One region of the Pseudoalteromonas sp. CnMc7-15 genome, then DNA from elsewhere that is predicted to be linked to it. Evidence: predicted binding sites of a transcription regulator. Region 1 holds the regulator's gene; the other holds the start of a gene.
What was found. Region 1 encodes LexA, which represses DNA repair genes until DNA is damaged. Its sites were predicted from a motif close to TACTGTATNNNNATACAGTA; they were not measured.
Positions count from the first base shown of each region.

Region 2: the regulator LexA is predicted to act here: its motif matches at 2,180-2,199, upstream of uvrD (DNA helicase II).

Region 1 covers NZ_JAKRFT010000005.1:417,798-424,389, reverse strand. Annotated here, with positions in the region: gene MHM95_RS14650 (lysozyme inhibitor LprI family protein) at 383-784, opposite strand; gene MHM95_RS14645 (hotdog fold thioesterase) at 1,115-1,573, opposite strand; gene grxB (glutaredoxin 2) at 1,583-2,218, opposite strand; gene MHM95_RS14635 (DUF924 family protein) at 2,317-2,847, shown strand; gene MHM95_RS14630 (STAS/SEC14 domain-containing protein) at 2,848-3,213, opposite strand; gene MHM95_RS14625 (HNH endonuclease family protein) at 3,279-4,028, opposite strand; gene lexA (transcriptional repressor LexA) at 4,248-4,865, shown strand; gene coxB (cytochrome c oxidase subunit II) at 5,184-6,317, shown strand; gene ctaD (cytochrome c oxidase subunit I) at 6,314-6,592, shown strand, end outside.
Region 2 covers NZ_JAKRFT010000011.1:2,099-8,690, reverse strand. Annotated here, with positions in the region: gene MHM95_RS18395 (DUF484 family protein) at 1-82, shown strand, start outside; gene xerC (tyrosine recombinase XerC) at 79-1,011, shown strand; gene MHM95_RS18385 (HAD-IA family hydrolase) at 1,014-1,706, shown strand; gene MHM95_RS18380 (GNAT family N-acetyltransferase) at 1,684-2,121, shown strand; gene uvrD (DNA helicase II) at 2,264-4,429, shown strand; gene MHM95_RS18370 (GNAT family N-acetyltransferase) at 4,407-6,470, shown strand; gene MHM95_RS18365 (ABC transporter substrate-binding protein) at 6,479-6,592, shown strand, end outside.

The DNA.
Region 1 (6,592 bases):
TAGGCAAGGCCCTCAGCCTTGTGATTGCGACCGACAAATACATTCCAGATTCCTGGACTGAGAACACAAATGTGTTTCTCATATAACGGTTAGGCTGTAGGCAAGGCCTTCAGCCTTGCGATTGCGACCGACAAATACATTCCAGATTTCTGGGCTGAGAACACAAATATGTTTGTCACATAACGGTTAGGCTAAAGCCCAACCTACAAGGAGAGGTTACTCTGTAGGCAAGGCCTTCAGCCTTGTGATTGTGACCGACAAATACATTCCAGGTTTCTGGGCTGAGAACACAAATGTGTTTGTCACATATGGTTAGGCTAAAGTCCAACCTACAGGGGAGGTAGCTCTGTAGGCAAGGCTTCAGCCTTGCTACTCCAAAGGGCTAATTAAGTATCTGGGAAAGAGCCTTTATCCTAGTTTGGTTCATACGCGACTCACAATTATTTATAGCGGTCTCATACGCACTTGTGCCTTGCTCAATCTCGAATGCCTCAAGTTGACAACTTTGAGCCTTAAAATCGCTCCATGCCAATTGAGTTTTTTCTACTTGGTCGATTAATGTGTTATCTAATTCAGCCTCTGCAGCATAAGCCATCTGAATTTGCTCCCGTAAAAGCCTTAACTCGTTTGTTAGGCGGTGTTCAGACTCGTCTTTTTTCTGCGCTATGCATTGCTCTAGTTCAAGACTGTTGGTGGCATCTTCGCAAGGGTGGTTTTTATTATTGGGATTGGCGGCACAACTAAATGTAATCAGTGCCATGATAGCCAAGTATAATGCTTTCATTAGTTCACACCTCCGGTGGCTTTAGGTTTACGCTGTTCTAAATACTTCACACGATTTCTACCCGGTTCATAGAGCCTTAAAGTAGTGGAGTTGCGAATACAGTCGATGAGCTCATTAAAATCGTTATTCATCCCTGCTTTCATCGAGGGATCATAGTAAAGTCTTGGTATAAGAAGTTTACAAAGGCGTCTCTAATTAGAGGCTCTAAACGTTGCTCTCCGATCCTGAGAAACGTTCCGAAAAAGCTCAATTCAAAACACCTTTCGCAGGGCTAAAGCATTGCCTATTTATTTTCAGACTGAAGTCTGACCTACAGGTGAGTATCCCGCTTTAGAGCCCTGTGCCTTTTGATCGCTTCTCAACCACCGCAGCCGTCATCCTGGAAATACAACACAAATCGCCAGCGCTGTTGTAAATTTTTATCTCCCACACTGATGAGCGGCCGCCTAGGTGCACGGGCTTGGTCACGGCTTTAAGTGTGCCGGTGCGTGAGGCTTTGAGGTGATTGGCGTTGATCTCCTGGCCGACGCAGTAGTATTTGCGGGTATCGACCACAAAATTGGCGGCGTAGCTGGCCACGGTTTCGGCCAATGCCACGTAAACGCCGCCATGAACAATACCCATGGGGTTATATAATTCATTGCTGACAGGGAGGCAGGCGACCAGGTAATCGTCGCCTATCTCTGTGATCTCAATGCCGAGTTTAGTCATTAAGGTGCCTTTTTCACCTACACCTAAATCAAGCTTTTTACATAAGGCTAAATCAATCTCTTGGGCCCAAATACTCATCTGTACTCCTTAAACAGCAACGCGGGTAAAGGTTTTAATTCGGTGTTCAGTGGCTAATGTATCGACATAGTTGAGTACATGCTCTGGAAAGGTTAAGCCTTTGACCACAGTGAGGTTGCGCAGAAACGGAAATAACGCCACGTCGGCCCAAGTAATATGTTCTGGGGTTTGCAGCCATGTTAACTCACTCAATGCGTGCTCCATCGTGGCGATGTCGGCGTCGCTGTTGGCTAACACGCTATCGAAAGATTCGCCCAGGCGCTGCTCTTTCTTCTCGCGAAAATAGCTGATAGCGGTATCAATAGCGTATTCCGGCAGGGCCAGTTGCGGCCAACGCACAAAAGTCAGCCGTAAAAAGGTTTCAAGGTGCTTTTCAACCCACTGTTGGGCATGATTAAAGTGCTCTCCCTGTGACAGCTCCTTGTTAGCAATAGTGCAGAAATACTCGGCAATATCTAAGCTTTCGGCCATCGCGGTATCGTCATCTTTTACCAAAATAGGCACTATTTTTTTACCCACTAACTGGTTGGGCGTGGCCTCGTCATCGTTGAGTAGGAAGCGCACGTCCACCTCTAGCCCCAAGGCGCGTGCAACCAGTAATGACTTTATACAATAGGGGCAATGTTCAAATATAAACAGCTTCATAAAAAATACCTCAGAGCTTGCGAATTACTACCTTTTGGCCTTAGCTGTAACTAAACAATAGTTGCCGGACGAAAGCAAACTTTCGCCATTAGATCATCATGCAATATGAATCCGTTTACGAATTTTGGTTTACTCACAGCAGTCCACAGGATTGGTTTAAAAAAAGCGCCGACTTTGACGCCACAGTAAAAAAGCAATTTTTACCTACTTACGAGGCAGCGCGCCAAGGCGAGCTTTATTCTTGGCGAAAATCTGCTCGAGGCGCGTTATGTGAAATTATAGTGCTGGATCAGTTTCCTCGTAATATGTTCCGCGATACGGCCCAAGCGTTTGCAACCGATGCTCTGGCTTTATGTTTGGCGCAGAATGCGGTGGAGAAAAAGTTTGCTTTAGAGCTTGATGATACCGAGCGTAGTTTCTTATACATGCCCTATATGCACAGTGAGAGCCAGGCGATTCATGTGGTGGCCGAGCAGCTTTTTCGGCCCTTAAGTAATTATAAATATGAACTGGCTCACAAAGAAATCATTGACCGTTTTGGGCGTTATCCACATCGTAATGATATTCTCGGTCGGCAATCGAGCGACGCTGAACAGGCGTTTTTGAATCAGCCTGGTAGCCGCTTTTAGTTAAGGGCTTTGTGCCCAGCGCTTCGCTTGTTCACGTTGTTCATAACGAAAAGATTTAACTTCTGCATGAATAAAGTGTGCGCCAAGGTGCTGGGCAAAGTCACCAAGCAACGAATTGGTGGCAATGGCTACTTTATTCACCTTTTGATGATGGTCGCGCACAAATTGCAGATGAGAGAGTAACGCGGCAAATGAATCCCACCCCGGAAAGTGTTCAGTAACAATAATGAGAGCATGTAGCTTTGCATGCTGTTCAATATAAGGGTCGATAATACGCACTGCTGCTGCAAAGTCTTCTGCTGTCAGCTGGCCTTGTGGTTCGAGTAGGGCGGTATTGTGTGTTTCGTTTATAGTGATATTGAGCATATATCCTCGCCGACGAGTTCATTGGATGCTCTATCAATATAGAATATTTACTTACAAGCGGTTGGTTATTGGTGCAAGGTTGTAGGTAGTGCGCTGAGGTTTAAAGTTTCACCTACGCAGCTTTGCAGCAAACTCTGAACTTGGTCTTTTTCGTTTTGCGAGTAGCGAAGGTCATATTTGCTCATGATGTAATTAAAGCGCTGAATGTACTGACAGCGGTAATCTTGATGCGGCGGCAACCATTGCCAAGGGCCTTTTGCGCCTTTGCTACGATTTAGGCCATCATCAACAGCAAGCAAATTCTCCATATCGTTGGCAAATTGTGCCTTTTGCGAACGACTCCAAGTGGCAGCACCGTGTTCATAGGCAAATTTAAGCGGCACAATATGGTCTATATCTAAGTCATCGTCATTGCGTAGTATCTGCCCCGAATAAGGGTCATGCCACTGGCCGCTGGTCACGGTGCAGCGCGCTTGAGTGGTGTAGCTTACATCACTGTGTGATTGGGCAATCAGCACTTCAGCACGGGCGTCTTGGCAGTCGTGATCGGTGTCTAACCAATGTGGCCAGTTATCCCGATGATAACTATTTTCTGATGTTTGTTTAGTGTAGTTCTTTGGTAAACGTCCACCGTCTGCTAGACAGCTTTCTAAGTTCGCATAGGGGGTAAAAGATTGAGTGCGTTGATAATGAGCCGAATCTTCAGGGTGACAAAGGCCGCTGCGCGACATCTTGACCGTATCGGCTTTGCACGCACCTATCGTCAGTGCCGAAATAAGTAAAAGGAACGCTGAAAATACACCTTGGCGAGTCATCTAACTGCTTAATAACATGACTAAAACAGCGCTACTTTAAAGCATTGTCGCGCATTCGTCACCTATCACTTTATGAGTATGAGGTGAGGTTGCATATGAACAAAAGCGAAGTTGCATTAATTAAGGTTGCAACGGTCAGCAAATTCCCTGATTTTATTTGCGATTTTCATTTAACTGTATATACTCACAGTTAAATGTACTGTATGGAAACCCAGTTGTATGCGCCCATTAACTAAACGCCAATCGCAAATTCTTGAGCTGATTAAAGTCTTTATTAAAGATACCGGCATGCCGCCGACGCGTGCAGAAATTGCACAAACACTGGGGTTTCGCAGTGCTAACGCCGCAGAAGAACATCTTAAGGCGTTGGCTAAGAAAGGCGTAATCAAAATGAAGCCTGGCGCGAGTCGAGGTATTCAATTGGTCGAGGAAGAAGAACCCGAACAATTGGGCCTGCCTTTAATTGGCCGCGTTGCTGCGGGCGAGCCCATTCTTGCCCAACAGCATATAGAGAGTCACTGCCAGATAGACCCACTGCTGTTCAAGCCTGCTGCAGATTATTTGCTGCGCGTAAATGGCATGAGTATGAAAGATATCGGCATTATGGATGGCGACTTATTAGCGGTACATCGCACTCAGGTGGCTGAAAACGGCCAAGTGGTGGTCGCGCGGGTTGATGAAGATGTCACCGTGAAGCGTTTAGAAAAAGCTGGGCGTAAGGTTCTGCTGCATGCAGAGAATGAAGAATTCACACCCATTGAAGTCGATTTAGAGAACGAATCCTTTAATATTGAAGGCTTAGCTGTAGGTGTGATCCGAAACGCCGACTGGATGTAATTAAATTTACTTATTTTGCCTCTAATAGGTCTGTTATTAGGGGCTTTCCCCATGTTCCTTCCTTAGCCACAGTGCTTTCTAACAGCTTGAATATTCCTGTTAATTTATTAATAAAACGTAAACAAAAATAGTGTATTAACTTGCTATTAGCTCAATCTTTGACTAATTGGTTATATTACAGGCTTTGCTGGTCGGTTTTTCAACAGTTTATTTAGGGTCAAAGTTGTCGACTGGTAAAAGCATAATAATAACGAAGATTGGGTATTAAGCTGTAACCGCCTCTTCCTTGCATTGCGCAACAATAAGGAGATGGTACACATGAAGAAGCTGAGCTCCCTCATGTTGCTATGTCTGTTATTCCCTCAATTGGTGTCCGCGAATAGCAAGTACAACTTGCGCCAAGGGGTAACTGACATTAGCGAAAATGTTTACCAACTACACATGACCATATTTATTATATGCTGTGTGATTGGTGTGGTTGTTTTCGCGGTGATGTTTTGGGCGCTGCTCAAACACCGCAAGTCAAAAGGGGTCACCCCCGCTACCTTTCATGAAAGCACCAAAGTAGAAATACTTTGGACAGCGATTCCATTTGTTATTCTCATAGCTATGGCTGTTCCGGCCACCAAAACCCTGATTGCTATGGAGGATACAACAAAGGCCGATATCACCATTAAGGTGACTGGTTCACAATGGAAATGGCACTACGAGTATATGGGTCACGATGTGGGCTTCTACTCACTGCTGTCAACGCCTCAAGAGCAAATCAAAAATGCGCAAAATAAGGGCGACAATTACCTCCTCGAAGTAGATAAACCCTTGGTCATTCCCACTAATCAAAAAGTACGTTTTTTAATGACCTCAGATGACGTTATTCACTCTTGGTGGGTGCCCGATTTTGCAGTAAAGAAAGACGCTAACCCTGGGTTTATCAACGAAGCTTGGACACGCGTAAACGAACCGGGTACGTATCGCGGCCAGTGCGCCGAGTTATGCGGTAAAGACCACGGCTTTATGCCGGTGGTCGTAGAAGCAAAACCCCCTGAAGAGTTTGACGCTTGGCTGGCAGAGCAGAAACAAGCGAAGCAAGCTCAGGCGCAGGCCGATGCTGAGCTGCTAGAACAAATCCTCTCTGAAGATGAGCTAATGGCATCGGGCGAGCAAGTGTACATCACTCGCTGCGCAGCTTGTCATCAGCCTACGGGGCTCGGTTTACCTGGAGTCTTTCCCGCCATTAAAGGCAGTCCAATAGCCACCGGCGATATTAACGACCATATCGATATTGTGGTGCACGGTAAGCCAGGGACTGCGATGCAGGCATTTGTCGGTCAACTTACGCTTAAAGAGTTGGCTGCGGTGGTTACTTACCAACGCAATGCCTTTGGTAATGAAACCGGTGACATCGTTCAACCAAGCGTGATTCAGGCCTATATTGATGGGGAGGAACAATGAGTACAGCAGCTGCAACACATGAACATCACGGGCCTGCAACCGGAATTAAACGCTGGCTTTTTACTACTAACCACAAAGACATCGGCACCTTGTACTTATTATTTTCGTTGTTGATGTTTTTAACCGGTGGCGCCATGGCAATGGTGATCCGAGCCGAGCTATTCCAACCAGGACTTCAGCTGGTTGACCCTCATTTTTTCAACCAAATGACCACAGTACATGGTTTGATTATGGTCTTCGGCGCCGTGATGCCTGCCTTTACGGGCTTAGCTAAC
Region 2 (6,592 bases), on a different contig from region 1:
GCATTTTGAGCCCGCGCAGGACAGCTTTTTTATCTTCGAGTTTGTGAAAGCATTACAAGAGCGTCTTGCTACCAGTTCATGAGCGAGTCGCAGGCGCTAACATTTTCGACCATGGCTGACACTTGGGCCACACCTGTCCAGTCGTACAGTGATTATCTTCGTTTTGAAAAACAATATTCGCCACTCACCTTAGAACAATATCAACGACAACTTCTTGAAGTGGCGAGGTATTATCATGAAGAGCGTGATGGTTGGCTGACCTTAAGCGCTGATGATATTCGCCGGTTCGCCATGTCATTGCGAGCACGAGGCCTAAGTGCACGTACCGTCAGTTTAAAATTAAGTTGTCTGCGGGCTTTTTTTCGCTATTTGAAGCTTTACCACCAGCACCACGACAACCCGGCGCAGTACGTAAAAGGGCCAAAATTCGATAAGCCCCTGCCTCGTAACTTAGATGTAGACCAAATGCATCAATTGTTGGATATTGATGATGATGATCCTCTGGCAGTTCGTGATAAAGCCATGATGGAGCTGATGTATTCCAGTGGTTTGCGGATCAGCGAACTGGTGAGCTTAAATGTAACCGATATAGACGTGCGTGGCGGAGAAGTTCGGGTCCTAGGTAAAGGCCGTAAAGAGCGTATTGTTCCTGTGGGCCGCCAAGCCATTAGCGCATTAAACTCGTGGCTAAAAATACGCCCAGCGCTGATCGGCCAAGACTCTGATGCGCTATTTTTATCACAGCGCAAGTTGCGCATTTCTGCTCGTCACGTACGTGAGCGCATGCGTGAATGGGGTGTCAAACAAGGGATTAGTGTCCAGGTACATCCACACAAACTACGCCACTCTTTTGCTTCGCATGTACTTGAGTCCAGTGGTGATTTGCGCGCGGTGCAAGAGTTGCTTGGACACAGCAGCTTGTCCGCCACTCAGGTTTATACCCATTTGGACTTTCAACACCTTGCCAAGGTGTATGATAATACCCACCCTAGAGCCAAAAAACAGAAGTAACTATGATTCGATTCAATCGCGCCTTAGAGCAAGCCAAAGTGCTCAGTTTTGATTTGGATGACACGCTGTATAACAATCATCCGGTTATTAAGGCTGCACTGCAGGCGCAACATGATTACTTACAAACATTGCCGCAATGGCGCGAGCAAGAAGCTGATTTTTGGCAATACTGTCGCGAGCAGGCGTTAATGCAGCAGCCAGCATTAGCGCATGATGTTACCGCCCTACGTAAGCAGGCACTTACTCACGCCATGAATCACATGGGTGTTGATAACAGCCATGCTGAACATGCCTATCGGGCGTTTGCCGAGGCCCGCAGTGACATTGTTGTTGCCGACAGTGTGCTGGCATTATTGGACACTTTGCGCCAACGCTTTCGCCTGATAGCCATCACCAACGGCAATGTCGATGTCACCCGCTTTAACCTTCATGGCCAGTTTGATGCCGTGTTTATGGCCGGCCCGGACGGTCGTGCTAAACCCTATAGCGACCTTTACCACAAAGCAGCGCAGGCAATGGCAGTCACACCGCAGCAAATAATCCATATCGGCGATAGCTTAGACACTGATGTACAAGGCGCCAATAATGCTGGTTGCAAGAGTGTATGGCTGAATAACCAAGCGATTAGCTACCAGTACAAGGGGCTAGCGGATATGGAGATTAGCGATATCCATGAGCTCGAGATTCTCACTTAAACCGGTTAGTTTGTCCGAGTGTTTAACAGCTCAGCGTTGTATTCCAGAGCTTGCCACTGGTGCCAGCCTGGCTCGCTATGAGCGAAAAATCGCAGCGGCTCCTTTCCTTGCTCTCGTGGCTTATCAGCAACATCATATTATCGGTTTTAAACTGGGCTTTGCGTTGTCACCACAATGTTTTTATAGCTGGCTTGGCGGTGTGGTGCCCAGTTATCGCTCTCAAGGGGTAGCCAGAGCGCTGCTGCAATATCAAGAGCGCTGGGCCAAAGCCCATGGCTATCAAGAAATTCAAGTTAAGAGCATGCTGTGCTTTAGCGCTATGCGTGCCATGTTGGCGAAATATCAGTACTTACAACTCACTGCCAACAGCCAAATTGATGCCGATACTAAGATTGTATTTAGCAAGCTGCTATAAAGCCATCAAGTGCCAGTGTCGGGCCTGCAAAACCATAGCGAATGACAAAGAGACAGCGCACTGGTTATAAAAACAGTATTCTATTTAGCCAAGCTGGAACTCTTGTTATACTGGTGGCAATTATGACAGGTGGAATGCGGCGATGGATGTATCTGAATTACTTGATGGCTTAAACGACAAGCAACGCGAGGCGGTAGCAGCGCCGTTGCAAAATATGCTGGTATTAGCAGGAGCTGGCTCGGGCAAAACCCGAGTCTTGGTGCACCGCATCGCTTGGCTTACTCAAGTTGAAGGAGCCTCGCCTTTTAGCATCTTCGCCGTAACCTTTACCAACAAAGCCGCAAAAGAGATGCGTGCTCGTGTCGAGCAGACCATTCAAGGCTCTGTTGGCGGCATGTGGGTAGGCACATTCCACGGCTTGGCACACCGTATTTTGCGCGCCCATCACCGCGAAGCCAAGCTACCTGAGTCTTTTCAAATTCTTGATAGCGATGATCAACAGCGAATGATCCGCCGCTTACTCAAGGCCATGAATATTGATGAGAAGAAGTGGCCAGCCAAACACCTTGCGTGGTATATCAGCGCCAAAAAAGATGAGGGCCTGCGCCCGGGTGACATTCAAGCCTATGATGTCAACGAGCAGCTATTGCTGCGCGTCTATTCAGCTTACCAAGAGGCTTGCGATCGCGCCGGACTGGTCGATTTTGCAGAAATACTGTTGCGTTGCTACGAGGTACTGCAGCAAAATCCAACACTGCTGCGCCATTATCAACAGCGCTTTGCGCATATTCTGGTGGATGAGTTTCAAGATACCAATACCATTCAGTACCGCTGGCTAGCACTGATCGCAGGCGATACCAACAGCATGATGATTGTCGGCGATGATGATCAAAGTATCTACGGCTGGCGTGGTGCCCGTATCGAGAATATCAAACGCTTCTTGGACGACTTCGACGCCGAAACCATTCGTCTTGAACAAAATTACCGTTCGACTGCTACCATCTTGAAAGCAGCGAACTCTCTGATTGAGAATAACGCAGAACGCATGGGTAAAAATCTGTGGACCGACGGCAATCAAGGCGAGCCTATTTCCATTTATGCTGCTTTTAATGAGCTAGATGAAGCGCGCTTTATTGTTGGCAAAATAAAAACTTGGATGGATGCAGGCAATGCGCTAACCGATACCGCAATTCTTTACCGTAACAATGCGCAATCTCGAGTCTTAGAGGAAGCCTTGTTACAAGAGGGGTTAAAGTACCGTATTTATGGCGGCATGCGCTTCTTCGAGCGCCAAGAAATCAAAGATGCATTATGTTATTTGCGCCTGGTGAGTAATCGTCAAGATGATGCCGCCTTTGAGCGTGTGATCAACACCCCAACTCGAGGCATTGGCGATAAGACGCTCAGTCATATTCGTGACTGTGCCCGAGCCGAGTCGCTGCCGTTATGGTATGCCGCCAAGGCTATCTTAGAGCAGAAACATTTGTCTGGTCGCGCCGCCACGGCAGTTAATCGCTTTATTGAGTTGGTTGAGGGGGTGGAGCAGCGTATTGCTGAGTTGACCCTCGCAGAGCAGGCAAAATACACCATAGAGAATACCGGTTTGATGGCCATGTATCAGGCCGAAAAAGGCGAAAAAGGCCGTGCTCGCGTGGAAAACTTAGAAGAGCTTATTAACGCTTGCGAGCAGTATGAATTACCTGTTGATGAAGAGTTTTCCTCACCACTGCAAGGCTTTTTAGCCTATACCTCTTTAGAGGCCGGAGAGGGTCAAGCCGAAGAGCACGAAGACGCTGTGCAAATGATGACTCTGCACTCTGCCAAAGGCTTAGAGTTTCCACTGGTATTTATGGTCGGCGTAGAGGAAGGCATGTTCCCATCACAACAAAGCCAAGAGGAAAGTGGTCGCTTAGAAGAAGAGCGCCGTCTATGTTATGTGGGCATGACCCGAGCCATGGATAAACTCTATATTACCCACGCTGAAAGCCGGCGCTTATATGGCCAAGAAAAGTATCACAGCCCGTCACGGTTCCTACGAGAAATGCCGGAAGACTGTGTAGAGGAGATCCGCGTTAAAACAAAAATCTCAGCGCCACAACAAGCTAACCGCTTTAGCCCTTCATTGACTCAAGCAGCGTTTGCCGAAAGCGGCTTTAGTCTCGGCCAGCGAGTTATCCATGCTAAGTTTGGTGAGGGTACCGTGCTTAACTACGAAGGAGCTGGCCCGCAATCACGGGTACAAGTAAACTTCGACGATGTTGGTAGCAAATGGTTGGTCACCGCTTATGCGCGCTTACAAGCAATCTGAGCTAGCCTCGTTACTGAGTGGCTTAACCCAGCGGCGTTGGCGACAACTGCTGCTGCTGCGGGGTGAGCCGTCATGGTGCACACAGCAACTGCAATATTTGCAACAGGATACCGACAGCGACTGGTTCACTTTAAGTAAATCTAACCACTGTGTTGATAACCAATGGCCGGAGCATCTGCATCAAATTCTTGGACAAGAGCATAGCTTTGTTGCCTACGATTGCTACAGCGGCTTTTATGCCGATAAGGTAGCCGCAGCCGCTGGCACTGTTAAAGCCGGGGGCCTGATGGTCGTTATGCTGCCAGAAAATACCCACGACTTTGTCGACCCTGGTATCAATAAAATTCTGCCTTATGGCCACCCTCAACCCGAGAGTTGCTTGTTTTGGCGCTGGTTTGAGCAACAATTAGTCGACTGTAAGCCACTTAGCCTCTGTCAATCAGCGCATACTCATCAAGCACTTACTTATCAATCGCTAACTTACACGACCGCAAGTTCTCAGGACTACAGCGAGCAAGAGCAAGCTATAGCGATGATCATCAAAACAGCCACAGGGCGTGCCAATCGGCCTTTGGTGCTCAGCGCTGATCGAGGTCGTGGGAAATCAGCTGCACTTGGCATAAGTGCCGCGAAACTGCCTGACAAAGATATCATCCTCTGTGCCATTCAGCGCCGCTCCCTCGACAGCGCTTTTAAGCACTTAGCAGAGCAGACACAACTCGATGCAGACAACGGCAATCAACTGGCTAACGTACGATTTATGCCGCCGGATAAATTAATCAGTGAGCAGCCGCAATGTGACGTGTTATTTGTTGATGAAGCGGCCACCATACCCATTCCGATACTAAAGCAACTCTTAACTCTTTATCCTCGGGTTGTTTTTGCCAGCACCATGGCCGGCTATGAAGGCAGCGGTCGCGGCTATACATTGCGATTTTTGGACTTCTTGAAAAAAGCCTATAAGAATCACCGCACCTTCAATATGGTTACTCCCATACGTTTTGCTAACGGCGATCCACTAGAGCAAAGCATCAACCGGCTGCTGTTACTGGATATGCGCACACCGGTGCCCGCACAAAGGGTGGACAACAGCGAGGTGGAGCTGCTTAAAGTGCCAGCCCATAGCTTGCTGACTGATGCCGCCTTACTGGAGCAATGCTTTTCCTTATTGGTACTCGCTCACTACCAGACGTCCGCCAACGATTTGCGGCAACTGCTTGATGCGCCGTCACAACACCTTTATATCTGCCGGGATGGCGCCAAGATTATTGGCGTGGCCCTTGTCAGCATGGAGGGGGAATTAGACGAGGATATATCAAGCTCAATCGCCATCGGCCAGCGCCGCCCTCAAGGCCATCTATTAGCGCAAAGTATGATTAATATGTCCGGTGACGCACAGCTCGGACAATTAAGTTATGCACGCATAGTGCGCATCGCCATTGTGCCCGAGCTGCACCATCAAGGGTTGGGTCATTTATTGTTGTCCTTTATTGAGGGGGACTTACGGCAGTCGCAGGTAGCGGTTATTGGTACTAGCTTTGGCGCGCATGCAGCGCTGCTTGCGTTTTGGCAATCGGCCAACTATCGCACTATCAAACTAGGTAGTAAACGCGACCATGTCAGTGGCGAACACAGTGCCTTGATGGTTAAAAGTCTCAATACCCTCGGTGCTTCGAGTGTTGCGACTCTGAGTCAGAGCTGGTGCCAAGATATGCCACTGTTGCTAAGCCACTGCTTTAATGACATAGCACCAAAGTTAACATTACAGCTGTTAAAAGAAGCGCCAACAAGGCCACTCACCGAAGCGGACAGGCTTTGTCTAACTCGCTTTGTGAATAATGAGATACCATTGAACCTATGCTACGGAGCCCTGTACCGCGCAATCGCAGGTAATTGGTCATTGCTGTTCAACGTGGACGATGAAGCCCAAGCGCTTATCTTGCATACCTTAGGTATAAATAAGCGGGTGGTTGATTTGCAGCAAAGCAAAAAGCAGACTAATAAGGTATTAATAGCTTTAGCTTCACAAATACTAACCTAAGGATCAGCATGCTCAGTGCTCTACTGCTTTCGCTCACCCTTGACGTTGCAATGCCCGTGGCGACGAAGCAAAAGCAATCTCTGAGTTTGGGCATGTCATGTGCACTCACCGGCCCCGCACAA